Regions from separate parts of the Bradyrhizobium sp. CCGUVB23 genome, predicted to be linked through region 1. Evidence: predicted binding sites of a transcription regulator. Region 1 holds the regulator's gene; each other region holds the start of a gene.

Region 1 (4,919 bases):
CGCTGCGCGAAGCGGCCTCCGCGCTCGGCCTGCCGCGCTCGCTGGTGATCAAGCGGATCGCCTACCGCGCGGCGCGCTCCGGCCTCATCACCGGTGTGCTGCTCGCGACCGCCCGCGTTGCCGGTGAGACCGCGCCGCTGCTGTTCACCGCCTTGTCGAACCAGTTCTTCAGCCTCAGCCTGAACAAGACGATGGCGAATCTGCCGGTCACCATCAACAATTTCGTGCAGAGCCCCTACGCCTACTGGAAGCAGCTGGCCTGGAGCGGGGCGCTGCTGATCACCCTGACCGTGCTTGCCCTGAACATTGGCGCGCGCATTCTTGGCGCCGAGAGGACTGCAAAATGAGCGATCTGTCCGTTTCCGTAAGTTCCACCGGACGTCAGGCGTCGCCGACGCTGCCTGAGGCTCCGGCCAAGGTGACGGTGCGCAACCTCAATTTCTATTACGGCGAGCACCACGCGCTGAAGAACATCAACCTGACGCTCGGCACCAACCGCGTTACGGCGTTCATCGGTCCGTCGGGCTGCGGCAAGTCGACCCTGCTGCGCATCTTCAACCGGATGTACGATCTCTATCCGGGCCAGCGCGCCACCGGTCAGCTCATGCTCGACCAGACCAACATCCTCGACACCAAGCTCGACCTCAATCTGCTGCGCGCTCGCGTCGGCATGGTGTTCCAGAAGCCGACGCCGTTCCCGATGACGATCTACGAGAACATCGCCTTCGGCATCCGCCTCTATGAGAAGATCTCCAAGTCCGAGATGGACGACCGGGTCGAGAAGGCGCTGCGCGGCGGCGCGCTGTGGAACGAGGTCAAGGACAAGCTCAACGCCTCCGGCCTGTCGCTCTCCGGCGGCCAGCAGCAGCGTCTCTGTATCGCCCGCACCGTTGCGGTGCGTCCTGAGGTGATCCTGTTCGACGAGCCCTGCTCGGCGCTCGATCCGATCTCGACCGCCAAGGTCGAGGAGCTTATCCAGGAGCTCGCAGAGAACTACACGATCGCGATCGTCACCCACAACATGCAGCAGGCGGCGCGCGTCTCCGACAAGACCGCCTTCATGTATCTTGGCGAGTTGATCGAGTTCGACGAGACCAGCAAGATCTTCACGTCGCCCAGCGACCGGCGCACCCAGGACTACATCACCGGCCGCTTCGGCTGAGGAGACAGGAAATGGCTTCTGAACATACCGCAAAGGCCTTCGACACCGACCTCCAGGAGCTCACGCGGCTCGTTGCGGAGATGGGCGGCCTTGCCGAGCGCATGATCGTCGATTCCGTCGATGCGCTGATCCGCCGTGACGTCGCTCTCGGCCAGCGCGTGGTGGCGACCGACGCCGAGATCGACGCGCTCCAGAAGAAGATCGAGGAGCGCGCCGTGCTCACGATCGCGCGCCGGCAGCCGATGGCGGTCGACCTGCGCGAGATCGTCGGCGCCATGCGCGTTGCGACCGATCTGGAGCGGATCGGCGACCTCGCCAAGAACATGGGCAAGCGCGTCGCCGCGCTGGAAACCGATTTCCATCCGCTGAAGCTGTTCCGCGGCCTGGAACACATGACCGACCTCGTGCAGCAGCAGGTCAAGTCGGTGCTGGACGCCTATGCCGCGCATGACCTGCCGGCGGCGATGATGGTGTGGAAGGGCGACGAGGAGGTCGACGCGATCTGCACCTCGCTGTTCCGCGAGCTCCTCACCTACATGATGGAGGATCCGCGCAACATCTCGTTCTGCATCCATTTGATGTTCTGCGCCAAGAACATCGAGCGGATTGGCGACCATGCGACCAACATCGCCGAGACCGTCTTCTACATGATCGAAGGTCAGGCCATCGCGGACAAGCGGCCGAAGGGCGATATGACGACCTTCGCCACGACCGTGCCGAACACTTAAGGAGCGACGACGCCATGGGCGCACGCATTCTGGTTGTTGAGGACGAGGAAGCGCTGACCGAGCTGTTGCGCTACAACCTCGAAGGCGACGGCTACGATGTCGAGACGGTGATGCGCGGCGACGACGCCGACACCCGCCTCAAGGAGCACATTCCCGACCTGATCGTGCTCGACTGGATGCTGCCGGGACTGTCCGGCATCGAGCTGTGCCGCAGGCTTCGCGCCAGGCCCGAGACCAAGCAGCTGCCGATCATCATGCTCACCGCGCGCGGTGAGGAGAGCGAGCGGGTGCGCGGGCTTGCGACCGGCGCCGACGACTACATCGTCAAGCCGTTCTCGGTGCCCGAATTGCTCGCGCGCGTGAAAGGCCTGCTCCGGCGTGCAAGCCCCGAGCGGCTCGCGACCATACTCGCCTTTGGCGACATCGAGCTCGACCGCGAGAAGCGCCGCGTGGCGCGCTCCGGTCGGCCGATCGACCTCGGCCCGACCGAATATCGCCTCCTGGAGTTCTTCCTGGAGCATCCCGGCCGGGTGTTCTCGCGCGAGCAGCTGCTCGACAGCGTCTGGGGCCGCGACATCTATATCGACGAGCGCACCGTCGACGTCCACATCGGCCGCCTGCGCAAGCTGCTCAATCTCGGTCGCGAGCAGGACCCGATCCGCACCGTCCGTGGCGCCGGCTACGCGCTGGATGATCGTTTCGCGAAGGCGGAGCAGACGTAAAAAAGCGCGCCGGATGGCGCGCTGACGTTTCTCGATCAAGCGTCCCGGCCTTGCACCGGGACGTTGTCGTTTGTGGCTGAACTCAGCGCGTGCCGGGCTTGGCCGGTGCGCGGCGGCGGTCGGCGGCCGGCTGGTAGGCGACGCGCGAGTGCTGTGCGCAATAGGGCAGGCCCGAGAGCGACTTGCCGCCGCAGAAGAAGAAATCCGGGCTCGAGGGATCGCCGACCGGCCAGTGGCAGGTCGCCTCGTTGAGCTCGAGCAGCGACAGGCGCTGGCTCATCGGAACGACATTGTCATAGGTGATCGGATCGGGCTCGACCTCGACCTCGAAGGCCTGGGCGAGGGCGGTGTTGCCGCGCGAGATCGGGCGGCTCACCCGCATCATGTGCTGCGCCGGGCGCGCCTTGCGCGGCCGGGGAGCCGCCGAGGACGGGCTCTTGGCGCGGCCGGACAGGCCCAGCCGGTGCACCTTGCCGATTACGGCGTTGCGGGTCACATTCCCGAGTTCGGCAGCGATCTGGCTGGCCGAAAGCCCGGCTTCCCAGAGCTTTTTCAATTGCTCGACGCGATCGTCGGACCAGGTCAAAACCGTCATTGCACCCTTCCCCTCGCCGCGCGCCTGCCAATCCCTTGGGGCCGCGTGGCGATGTCTAAGCCTCGAAAAACCCGTGCCGCCAGAATCCCTTAAGGCTCGCCGGGCGCGAAAACGCACCTGAACGCTACGCCGGTACATGAGGACTAAGAGGATCAGAACTGCTGCACGAGATGTCGTATCTGACAGGGGAAACGCTACAATATGGCGTGACTCCCGCGCAAGAGTCTGCGGCTCCGCGTCCACATGTTCCGTCGCTAAAAGAACTCAAAAATGCCACCGCAAGACTACGGCCGCACGCCTTGCAGGGCCTTCTGGCGGCATTGACAGCGGTTTTTCCAAGCATAAAATGGTGACACGTGCCGCCCTTAAAAGGCGGCACGTTTCGTTTTCCGGGCAGGTCAACGATGCGCTGCGCAAGGCAGTCTCGTGAGCCAGCCTCAACATTCAAGTGACCGTCATGACCAAAAGCGCCGCGACGCATTTGCTTCCCGTTTTCGCCAGGGCCGAGCTCGGCTTCGAGCGCGGCGAAGGCTGCTGGCTGGTCGCGACCAATGGCGAGCGCTATCTCGATTTCACCTCGGGTGTCGCCGTGAATGCGCTGGGCCATGCACATCCCGCTTTGGTCAAGGCCTTGCAGGAGCAGGCCACGAAGCTCTGGCACATGTCGAACCTGTTCCAGAGCCCGGACGGCGAGAAGCTGGCAGTCAGGCTCTGCAACGAGAGCTTTGCGGACTTCGTGTTCTTCTGCAATTCCGGCGCCGAGGCGATGGAATGCGTAATCAAAGTGGTGCGCCGCTATCACGCCTCCAAGGGCCATCCCGAGCGCTACCGCATGATCACTTTCGAGGGCGCCTTCCATGGCCGCACGCTGGCAACGCTCGCGGCGACCGGCTCGGCAAAATATCTCGAAGGTTTCGGCCCGCAGCTCGACGGCTTTGACCAGGTGCCGCATGGCGACCTCGAAGCCGTCAAGAAGGCGATCGGCCCACAGACTGCAGGCATCCTGATCGAGCCGATCCAGGGCGAGGGCGGCGTACGCTCGGCTCCTCCCGCCTTCTATCGCGCGCTGCGCCAGCTCTGCGACGAGCATGGTCTTCTGCTTGCCTTCGACGAGGTGCAGACCGGCATGGGCCGCACCGGCGATCTCTTTGCCCATCGCCGTCTCGGCGTGACTCCCGACGTGATGTCGCTTGCGAAGGCACTCGGCGGCGGCTTTCCGATCGGCGCGTGCCTTGCGACCGCCGAAGCCGCCTCAGGCATGACGCCCGGCTCGCACGGCTCGACCTTCGGCGGCAATCCGCTCGCCGTGTCCGCGGCGAACGCCGTGCTCGACGTCATGCTCAAGCCCGGTTTCTTCGATCACGTGCAGAAGATGTCGCTGCTGCTCAAGCAGAAGCTGGCCTCCGTGATCGACCGCCATCCCGATGTCGTCAGCGAGGTGCGCGGCGAGGGGCTTTTGATCGGCCTCAAGGCCGTCGTGCCCTCCGGCGATCTCGCCACGGCGCTGCGCAACGAAAAGCTGCTCACCGTCGGCGCCGGCGACAATGTGGTGCGCTTCCTGCCGCCTTTGATCGTCACCGAGGTGGAGATCGAGGAGGGGGTCGCGCGGCTCGAGCGCGCCTGCACGGCGATTGAATCGAATCTCAAGGCACGGGCGGCAGGCTGATGAGCAAGACGCCCAAGCACTTCCTGGACATCAACGAGCTGCCGCT
Region 2 (4,919 bases), 3.9 Mb from region 1:
GGTGACCCGGCAAGGCGCGCCGATCGTACCCGGATATGCGGGACAACTCGGCGAATTGCGAATGGGTGGAAACAACTTCAGTTTCGAGAGGTTCGATGATCTGAAGCAGAAGGCGATGTCGCTGCTCTTCACGGAAGTTGCCGACATCTTCGCGTCGGATCCGGAGAACCCTGTTCGATACATGCAGGGCTCGTGACGTGCCTCGCAGGAGCTAGGGGATGACGGCGAAACACCTTGCTCCGTCATTGCGAGCCAACGGGTCCGCGCAACGCGCGGCCCGATGACAGGCTCCGCGAAGCGATCCAGACTGCTGCCGCGGAAAGATTCCTGGATTGCTTCGCTGCGCTCGCAATGACGACGTTGAAGCAGGTTTGCGCCCGCCTCTTCGGTCGTAGGCCGGAAAAAGACCGGACGCTCCTGCGAACGCCCGGCCTCATTTCGTGGCAAGATAATGCAGCGCTTACTTCGTCACCTGGCCGCGAATCTCGCCGCCCGGGTTCGCTGCGGTGTGGATGTTGACGTAGTATTTGCCGCTGAGCAGATCGGCGGCTTGCGCGTCGGTGAGCGTCGCTTCGCCCTTGACGGGGCTCGACGCAGCATTCGGGATCGCGACTGCGACGCCAGCGTTCTTGCCGGACTCGGCCGGGCCGTGGAAGTGAGCGGCGGTCGCGGGGCCCGAAAGTCCGGAATAGGTGACGGTCCAGGAGAGTTTCTTGCTGGCGGCATCATAATCCAGATCGGCCGTGCCAGTGCCGCTGCTGGTCGTCGCAGGCACCTCGGCCTTGCCGTCCAGTGTCGCCTTCAGTTTCTCCGCGCAGGCGGGTCCGGCAAACGCAAATGCAGCCGTCAGCGCGAGCGTGGCAAAAAGGGGCTTGTTCATGGTTCTCTCCCTGTTGACCTCGAAAGGTGGCAAACCTCCAAACAGTGCGATTTGGAATTTATTCCCGTCGGGCGTTCAAACCATCTAAATTATTCGTGGCTGGAGCGGCCGCGGCCACGCCTTTAAGTTCGCCGGACATCGATGGATCTCACGAATGTTGCGACGAACAATCATTGCTGCGCTGCTTGCCGCCGGTCTCGGCCTCGCGCTCTATTGGTGGCTCACGGCGCCGGTCGCACTGGCGCTGCCGGCGACCTCGCGCGCGCCCGATCTTGTCAACGGCCAGGAGCTCTTCAACGCCGGCGGCTGCGCGGCCTGCCACGCTGTGCCGAACCAGCCCGACCGCCTGCGGCTCGGCGGAGGCCTTGCCATCGGCTCACCGTTCGGCACCTTCTACGCACCGAACATCTCGCAGGACCCAAGCGACGGCATCGGACGCTGGAGCGAGGTCGATTTCGTCAATGCGGTGATGAAGGGTGTTTCGCCTGATGGCTCGCACTACTTTCCGGCGTTTCCCTATACGTCCTACGCGCATGCGAAGGTGGACGATGTCCGCGATCTCTTTGCCTATCTGAAGACGCTGCCCGCCGTGTCGGGCAGGGTGCGCGATCACGACCTGCCGTTTCCGTTCAACATCCGCCGCAATGTCGGGGTCTGGAAATGGCTGTTCATGGACGGCGCGCCGTTCGTGGCGGATGCTGCGCGCTCGCCGCAATGGAATCGCGGCGCCTATCTCGTGAACAGTTTTGGCCACTGCGCCGAGTGCCACAGCCCGCGCAATCTGCTCGGCGGCCTCATCACGTCGCAGCGCTTTGCCGGCGGCCCCAGTCCGGAAGGCGAGGGATGGGTGCCGAACATCACGCAAAAGGGAATCGGCGACTGGAGCGAGAAGGACATCGCCGATTTCCTCGAGACCGGCGACATGCCAGAGGGCGACAGCGCCTCCGGCGCGATGCGGCCCGTGATCAAGAATCTCGCGCAGCTCACGGCCGAGGACCGCGCCGCGATGGCCGAATATCTGAAATCGCTGCCGCCGGTCGAGGGACCCAAGCCGCCGCCGAAGCGGAAGGAGGGCGGCTAGCGGCCGCCAAATGCCTTGAAGGTGATGATGGTGAGGGTGTCCTGGATGCCCGGCAGGATCTGCACCTTCTCATTGATGAAGTGGCCTATGTCGGTGTCCTTGTCGACATAGAACTTCACCAAGAGGTCGTAGTGACCCGCCGTGGAATAGATCTCGGAGGCGATCTCGGCTTCGGCGAGCGCGTTGGCGACCGTGTAGGACTGGCCGAGCTTGCATTTGATCTGGACGAAGAAAGGAACCATCGCGGCTACTCCGAAGGCATGATTTGGCGGCTAATAGGCCAAAATCGGCCGACTTTAGCAAGCGAACTTGCTGCCCCCGGGCGCAAGCCAGCTTGCTGCCCCCGGATCTGCGGGTTAGGACAGAACATGGCCCCGATCCAACGAAAAGGCGCGCCATGACGACGCCCACAGCGCTGACCATCGCCGGCTCCGATTCGAGCGGCGGCGCCGGCATCCAGGCCGACCTGAAGACCTTCGCCGCGCTCGGCGTCTATGGCGCCTCCGCGATCACGGCGCTGACCGCGCAAAATACCAAAGGCGTGACCAGCATTCATGCGGTGCCCGTCGCGTTCGTGACCGCGCAGATCGATGCGGTGTTCTCCGATCTCGATGTCCGCGCGGTCAAGATCGGCATGGTGGCGCAGGCCGTGAGCATCGATGCGATCGCCTCCAGCCTGACGCGATGGTCGCCGCGGCATGTCGTGCTCGATCCCGTGATGGTCGCGACCTCCGGCGACCGGCTGCTGGCGGCAGAAGCCGTCGAAGCGCTGCGCAAGAGACTCATTCCGCTCGCGTCGCTGATCACGCCGAACCTGCCCGAGGCTGCCGCGCTGCTCGACGAGAAGGTGGCGGAGAGCGAGGCCGGGATCGAGAGCCAGGGGCGACGCCTGCTCGCGCTTGGCGCTCGTGCGGTGCTGATCAAGGGCGGGCATGGGACAGGTGCCGAGAGCATCGACTATCTCGTCAGCGCGGATGGCTTGATAGCGCTCGCCGCGCCGCGGGTCTCCACCAAAAATACCCATGGCACTGGCTGCTCGCTGTCGTCTGCCGTCGCAGCAGGTCTCGCCAAGGGCGAAGACCTCGCGACCGCCGTGCGCAATGCCAAGGCCTGGATCAGCGCGGCGATTGCGGCTGCCGACCGCTTCAGCGTCGGTCACGGCCACGGACCGATCCATCATTTCCACAAGCTCTATTGACCTCGGCCGCGATGGCGGCGGCGGCCGCGCGCGGCCCGCTGGCGTTAACCAACAAACCTATCGGTTTCCGGTGTTTTGCGGAGGCGTCTGCGACGCCATGTCGCCTGATTGTCGCATGCGGCTGATATCCGCGGGGAGGGCGAGGCAAAGTTTGATTCGTATCTGAGGGTGCCTCACAGGTTCAATCGGTCATCCCCCTGTCACGGGACATTGTTACAGGCTGATGCATGGGAAGTTACGATATGAGTGACGAGAGTCCCGAACGGCGCTTTCGGACCTTGTTCATCTCCGACGTTCATCTCGGGGCCCGCGGTTCGCAAGCCGATCTTCTGCTCGACTTCCTGCGCTACCACGATGCCGACACCATCTATCTCGTCGGCGACATCGTCGATGGCTGGGCGCTGAAATCAGGCTGGTACTGGCCGCAATCGCATAACGATCTCGTCCAGAAACTGCTGCGCAAGGCGCGCAAGGGCGCCAAGGTCATCTACATCCCCGGCAATCACGACGAGTTTCTGCGGAACTATTACGGCACGCATTTCGGCGGCATCGATGTGGTCGAAAACACCGTCCACACCGGCGCGGACGGCAAGCGTTACCTCGTGATCCACGGCGACATCTTCGACCTCGTGGTGCAGAACGCGCGCTGGCTCGCCCATCTCGGCGACAAGGCCTACGATTTCGCGATCCAGGTGAACCGGCTCGTCAACTTCTTCCGTCGCGCCTTCGGCGTGCCCTATTGGTCGCTGTCGCAATGGGCGAAGCTGAAGGTCAAGAACGCCGTCAACTATATCGGCGCGTTCGAGCAGGCGCTTGCCGCCGAAGCACGGCGCCACGAGGCCGACGGCGTGATCTGTGGCCACATCCACTATGCCGTGATCCGTGACGAGAACGGCATCCGCTACATGAATTGCGGCGACTGGGTGGAGAGCTGCACCGCCTTGGCCGAGCATGACGACGGTCAATTCGAGATCATCACCTGGGCCGACCAGTTGCGAAAGGCCGCGCCGGTCGTGCCGGTGGCCGCAAGAGCTGCGTGATGCGCATCCTGGTCGCGACCGACGCCTGGCACCCGCAAGTCAACGGTGTGGTTCGGACGCTGACCAAGCTCGCCGACGCCGCGAAGGCGCTGGACGTCGAGTTCAGCTCCCTCACCCCGCAATCGTTCCGTACCTTCGCGATGCCGAGCTATCGCGACGTGCGGCTCGCGATGCCGCGGCCAGCGAAGATCGCAAAGCTGATCGAGGAAGCGCGTCCCGACAGTATCCATATCGCGACCGAAGGGCCGATCGGCCTCATGGTCCGCCGCTATTGCCGGCAGCGCAAGCTGCCGTTCACGACGAGCTTCCACACCCGCTTTCCTGAATATGTCCGGGCCAGGGTGCCGGTTCCGGGATCGCTGATCTGGCGGGCGCTGCGCCGCTTCCACGCGCCCAGCCGCGCCGTGATGGCGGCGACCCCGGCACTGGCGCGTGAGCTCAGCGAGCGCGGCTTTGACAATGTCGTGCTGTGGCCGCGCGGCGTCGACAACAAGCTGTTCTATCCCCGCGCCATCGATCTCTGCTTTCCCGCGCCGGTGTTCCTCTGCGTCGGCCGCGTCGCGGTGGAGAAGAATCTGGAAGCATTCCTCGACCTCGATCTGCCCGGCACCAAGGTGATCGTCGGCGACGGCCCGGCGCGCGCTGGCCTGGAGCAGGCCTATCCCCAGGCGATCTTCTTAGGCGAAAAGCACGGCGAGGCGCTGGCCGAAATCTATGCCG
Region 3 (4,919 bases), 1.4 Mb from region 1:
CTCGGACTGGAAGTCGACATAGTGCGGCAGCTTCAGATGCTCGACGAAGCCGGTGGCCTGGACGTTGTCGGAATGCGACATCACGAACTCCTCGTCCTGCGCCGGCGCAAGCACCTCCTCGCCGAGCTCGCGCGCCCGAAGCGCGCGATCGACCAGCGCCATCGACATGGTCTTGCGCTCGCTCTGGCCGAAGACGAGGCCATAGCCTCGCGTGAAGCAGGGCGCTTCCGTCGCCGAGCCCTTGAACTGGTTGACCATCTGGCATTCGGTGAGCTCGATCGCGCCAAGCGGCACGGCGAAGCCGACGTCCTCGGCGAAGAACTCGACCTCGACCTCGCCGAAGCGGATCTCGCCGGCGAACGGATGGTTGCGGCCATAGCCGCGCTGGGTCGAATAACCCATCGCCAGCAGAAAACCTTCGTCGCCGCGTGCGAGATTCTGCAGCCGCAGGTCGCGATCGGCTGGAAAATTCAGCGGCTCGCGCGTGAGATCGCCGATGGGCACGCCGTCTTCTACTTGCGGCGACGGCTCGATCAAGCCATCGCGACCGAGAATGTCGGTCACGCGCGGCGTGGCCGCAGGCGAGGCTTCGGCCGTCGCCGGCTCATCCGGCACGAAACCTTCGGCAAGACCCGGATCGAGCAGGCGATGCGTGTAGTCGAAGGTCGGCCCGAGGATCTGCCCGCCCGGAATGTCCTTGAAGGTCGATGACACCCGCCGCTGCACCCGCATGGCGCCGGTGTCGACCGGCTCGCTCGCGCCGAAGCGCGGCAAGGTGGCGCGGAAGGCGCGGACCAGGAAGATCGCCTCGATCAGGTCGCCGCGCGCCTGCTTGATCGCAAGCGCAGCAAGCTCGCGATCATAGAGCGAGCCTTCGCTCATGACGCGATCGACGGCAAGGCCGAGCTGCTCGGAAATCTGATCGAGCGAAATTTCGGGAACGCCCTGATCGCCGCGCCGCGCGTGCGCCAGCAGGCGATGGGCGTTCTCGATGGCGCGTTCGCCGCCTTTGACTGCGACATACATACGTTAACTTCCCTTGTTCACGACCCGCGTGGTGCGCGGGATCGCAACCACGGCGTCATCAGCGACAAGCACAACGTCGATGCCGCGCGGAAACAGCGCGTCGTTGATGCGCAGGCGCTCGAACAGGTCGGCGGGCCGGATCGCCACCTGAAGCCTCGTCATGCCATCAATGCCCGGGCCGCGCAGCTCAAAGGCGGCGCCTGCGTCGAGGCTCTCCACTTGCAGGATCAAGGTCGTCGAGCGGTCCGGATACTCGTTGCTGCCGAGCGCAAAGCGATCGAGCGACGGAAGCGCGGCACCATCCGCGATGAGCGCAAAGCTCGCGATCGAGGAATCCTGGACTATTGGCGCACCGGTGTGGAACTTCAGCCATTTCAGCACGTCGGAGCTTTCAGACATCCGCGCATCGAGCCAGAGCGGCGTGTCGTGATCGAACAGCGTGAGCGCGATCGCCGCCGTGCCGCGCATCATCGGTCCGGGCGCCCCCGCGATCGGCACGATGCTCTGCACCGAGCCCGGCCGCGCCATCGCGTCCATCACCGAGCGAAAGGTCGATTGCGCCGACAACACCTTGTCGGCGAAGCCCGGCGGCAGTTCCGCAATCGTGGTCATGGCCTCACCCCTCACCGCGCACCATGGTGTAGAAATCAACCTTCGTTGCGGCCGTCTGCGCGGCGCGCTGCGCCTGCCGCGCAAGCAGCTCCGCGCGCAGCGGCGCGACGACCTCCCGCTCGACCCCGCCCGCAAACTCTTCCGACTGCACCAGCGCGTCACAGAGCGCGATCAGCCTGGCCTTCTCACCGTCGCGGCCGAGCGTATAGCCGAAACCGACCTCGCCGGTCGCAAGCCGCACCGCGGCGCGCGACACGGTAGCCTCGCCCAGATTGAACGGTGCGCCATCGCCGCCGACGCGGCCGCGCAGCATCACGAGGCCGTTCTCGGGCTCGCGCAGGTCATCATGTCGCGGCAGCGAGAGGCCGCGGAGGCGGCCTGCGATGTCGCTCGCTTCCGCATGCACCAGCACGGCCATCGCCGCCTTGCGCCGGGTCTTGAGGCTGTCTTGCGGGGTCACGTCGGTCACCAGGCTTGCCGAATCCAAGTTGTCTATGATAATAGACAACTTGATAATGAAGCGCCATGACTGTTTCATGACGATCCTGTGATTTTGGAGATGGGCTTCCGGTCGACATGAACCTTCAGGACACCGCCTCTTCCGGCGTCGCGCTGTGGCGCCTGGTCGCCGACGGCATCGAGCGCGGCATCGCCGACGGCCGCTTTGGCGCCGGCGAGAAGCTGCCGGGCGAGATGGAGATCGCCGAGACCTATCGTGTGAACCGTCATACGGTTCGGCGCGCGCTGGCGGCGCTCGCCGAGCGCGGCCTGGTGCGCGCCGAGCGCGGCAGCGGCACCTATGTCGAGGCGCAGAAGCTCGCCTATCCCCTGCGCTCGCGCACGCGCTTCTCGGAGATCGTCGGCGCCGGCGGCCGCGAGCCGCGCGGGCAGCTGATCGAGGCGTCGGAGGATGTTGCGAGCCGGGAGCTCGCACGGGAACTCGGCGTGAAGACCGGCGCGCCGCTGGTCCGGATCGAATCCGTGCGCTTTGCCGACCGGACGCCGATCTGCGTCTCGACGTCCTGGCTATCAGCCGAACTCTTTCCTGACGCGGGCGCGGTGTTTGCCGCCACGCGCTCGATGACAAAGCTGCTCGCGCATTACGGCGTCCGCGACTATCGCCGGGGCTCGACGCGGATCACCGCCGGTATTGTCGATGCAACCGACGCCGCGCGGCTCGATCTCGCGCTGGGGCGTCCGATCCTGGTGGTCGATTCGACCGACGTCGACCCCGACGGCAAGCCGCTAGTGACCAAGCGCTCGCGATTTGCGGCAGAGCGGGTAGAGTTTTTGGTGGAGAATGGGTGAACGCGTTGCCCCGCAGTAGGTGCACCTCTCCCCTTGTGGGAGAGGTCGGATCGCATCGGCAGATGCGGTCCGGGTGAGGGGTCTCTCTCCGCGAGTGCCGCTGGCTATCGAGTTTGCGGAAAGAGACCCCTCATCCGGCGCTTCGCGCCACCTTCTCCCACAAGGGGAGAAGGGAAGAGTTCGCGCTCTACGCCACAGCCCGCCTGCCGATAATGGCGAAGCGCAGCTTTCCGGAGATGAAGTCGATCGCGGCGACCGCGACCAGGATCATCAGAACGAGGAACGACACCTTCTGCCATTCCAGCACGCGGATCTGCTCGGCGAGCTGAAGGCCGATGCCGCCGGCGCCGACGATGCCGATGATGCTGGCCGAACGCGTGTTCGATTCGATGAAGTACAGCACCTGGCCGGCGATGACCGGCAGCACCTGCGGCATCAGGCCGAAGCGGATCTCATGAAAGGCATTGCCGCCCGACGCCCTGATGCCCTCGACCTGCTTCTTGTCGGCCGCCTCGATCGCCTCCGAAAACAGTTTTCCCAGCGCGCCGAAGTCCGAGACCATGATCGCGAGCACGCCGGCGAACGGGCCAAGCCCGACGACATTGATCCAGACCAGCGCCCAGATCAGCGTATCGACGCCGCGGATCGAATCGAGGAAGCGACGCACCGGAAAGCGAATGATGTTCGGCGGCACGATGTTGCGCGCCGCGAGCAGCGAGACAGGCAGCGCCAGCGTCGCCGCGAGCGTGGTGCCGAGCAGCGCGATCGACAGCGTCTCGCCGAGCGCCTTCAGATACAGCGGCAGGGACGTTCCGGGATCGGGCGGGATCATCATCATGGTGATCCAGCCGAGCTGCTTGAGGCCCGCGATGAACTTTGCCGGCTCGAAGCCGAGATCGTGCAGGCCGAAAATGAAGACGGCGAGCGCGGCTGCGATCATGGCCGGTGTCGCAAGGCGCGCCGCAGCCGGCCGTTCAAAGGCATCGGGATATTTCGCCCGCAGCGCCGCCGTGTCCGGTTTCTCAAGCTCCTTCATGACCGCGCATCCTTGCCGAACAGCCGCGCGCGCAGCCAACCGGTGGTGATATCGATGACGAAGATCGTGAGCACGATCATCAGCAGGATCGCGCTGACGTCGGAGTAATAGAACTTGCGGATCGCGACCACGAGCTCCTGGCCGATGCCACCGGCGCCGACGAAACCCATTACCGAGGATTCGCGAACATTGATCTCGAAGCGCAGCAGCGCGTAGCTGACATAGCCGGCCGAGACCTGCGGCAGCACGGCAAAGCGCATGCAGGACAGCCAGCTCGCGCCGGTCGAGCGCACGCCTTCGACCGGCTTCATGTCGGCATTCTCCACGATCTCGGCGAACAGCTTGCCGAGCGCGCCGGTCGAGTGAATGGCGATCGCCAGCACGCCGGCCATCGGTCCGAGCCCGAAGGCCATGACGAAGATCAGGGCGAACACGATGCCCGGCACGGTGCGGGCGAATTCGAGCAGCCGGCGCACGGTGAAGCGCAACCAGGGCGCCGGCGAAGTGTTTTCAGCGGCGAAAAAATTCAGGCAGAAGGCGCAGACCGCGCCGATCAGCGTGCCGACATAGCTGATCAGCAGCGTCTCACCGAGCAGCTTGCCCCATTTGCACCAGCCCCACAGCCACTCGCCGGGATCGGTCCAGACGCGCTGGCCGCTGTCGAGGGTGAGGATGCGATCGAAATAGCTGACGAAGTTGCCGAAATAAGTGAACAGCGTCCGCAAGTTCACCTCAGCCCCGATCGCGGCTAGGATCAACGCGGCGATGAACACCACGGCGCCGGCGAACAGCCGCAGGCGCTTGCGCGCCACGGCCTGGCGGTAGGCCGCGTTCAGCGCCGTCAGTTGCTGCTCGGGAAGGATCGAAACCGCGATGGTCATGGGGTCAGCGGACAATGCTCGATATAGAAAAGAGCCGGGTCGATTGACCCGGCTCC

Evidence for each region. The regulator PhoB, encoded in region 1, activates phosphate uptake and scavenging genes when phosphate is short. The targets are predictions, from matches to a motif close to TGTCATNNANCTGTCAT.
Region 2: a site for PhoB is predicted at 3,347-3,363, ahead of NLN62_RS33150 (UDP-2,3-diacylglucosamine diphosphatase). Genes of this name have one in related genera too.
Region 3: a site for PhoB is predicted at 2,164-2,180, ahead of phnF (phosphonate metabolism transcriptional regulator PhnF). Genes of this name have one in related genera too.

What each region holds. Positions count from the first base shown of each region.
Region 1 is NZ_JANADQ010000001.1:3,308,748-3,313,666, reverse strand. It holds gene pstA (phosphate ABC transporter permease PstA) at 1-347, shown strand, start outside; gene pstB (phosphate ABC transporter ATP-binding protein PstB) at 344-1,162, shown strand; gene phoU (phosphate signaling complex protein PhoU) at 1,174-1,890, shown strand; gene phoB (phosphate regulon transcriptional regulator PhoB) at 1,905-2,612, shown strand; gene NLN62_RS15125 (GcrA family cell cycle regulator) at 2,695-3,207, opposite strand; gene NLN62_RS15120 (aspartate aminotransferase family protein) at 3,665-4,873, shown strand; gene argF (ornithine carbamoyltransferase) at 4,873-4,919, shown strand, end outside.
Region 2 is NZ_JANADQ010000001.1:7,164,192-7,169,110, forward strand. It holds gene NLN62_RS33125 (hypothetical protein) at 1-196, shown strand, start outside; gene NLN62_RS33130 (CHRD domain-containing protein) at 461-880, opposite strand; gene NLN62_RS33135 (cytochrome c) at 1,035-1,961, shown strand; gene NLN62_RS33140 (Lrp/AsnC ligand binding domain-containing protein) at 1,958-2,203, opposite strand; gene thiD (bifunctional hydroxymethylpyrimidine kinase/phosphomethylpyrimidine kinase) at 2,359-3,159, shown strand; gene NLN62_RS33150 (UDP-2,3-diacylglucosamine diphosphatase) at 3,387-4,199, shown strand; gene NLN62_RS33155 (glycosyltransferase family 1 protein) at 4,199-4,919, shown strand, end outside.
Region 3 is NZ_JANADQ010000001.1:4,683,639-4,688,557, reverse strand. It holds gene NLN62_RS21515 (carbon-phosphorus lyase complex subunit PhnI) at 1-1,026, opposite strand, end outside; gene phnH (phosphonate C-P lyase system protein PhnH) at 1,030-1,638, opposite strand; gene phnG (phosphonate C-P lyase system protein PhnG) at 1,643-2,056, opposite strand; gene phnF (phosphonate metabolism transcriptional regulator PhnF) at 2,215-2,946, shown strand; gene phnE (phosphonate ABC transporter, permease protein PhnE) at 3,134-3,982, opposite strand; gene phnE (phosphonate ABC transporter, permease protein PhnE) at 3,979-4,863, opposite strand.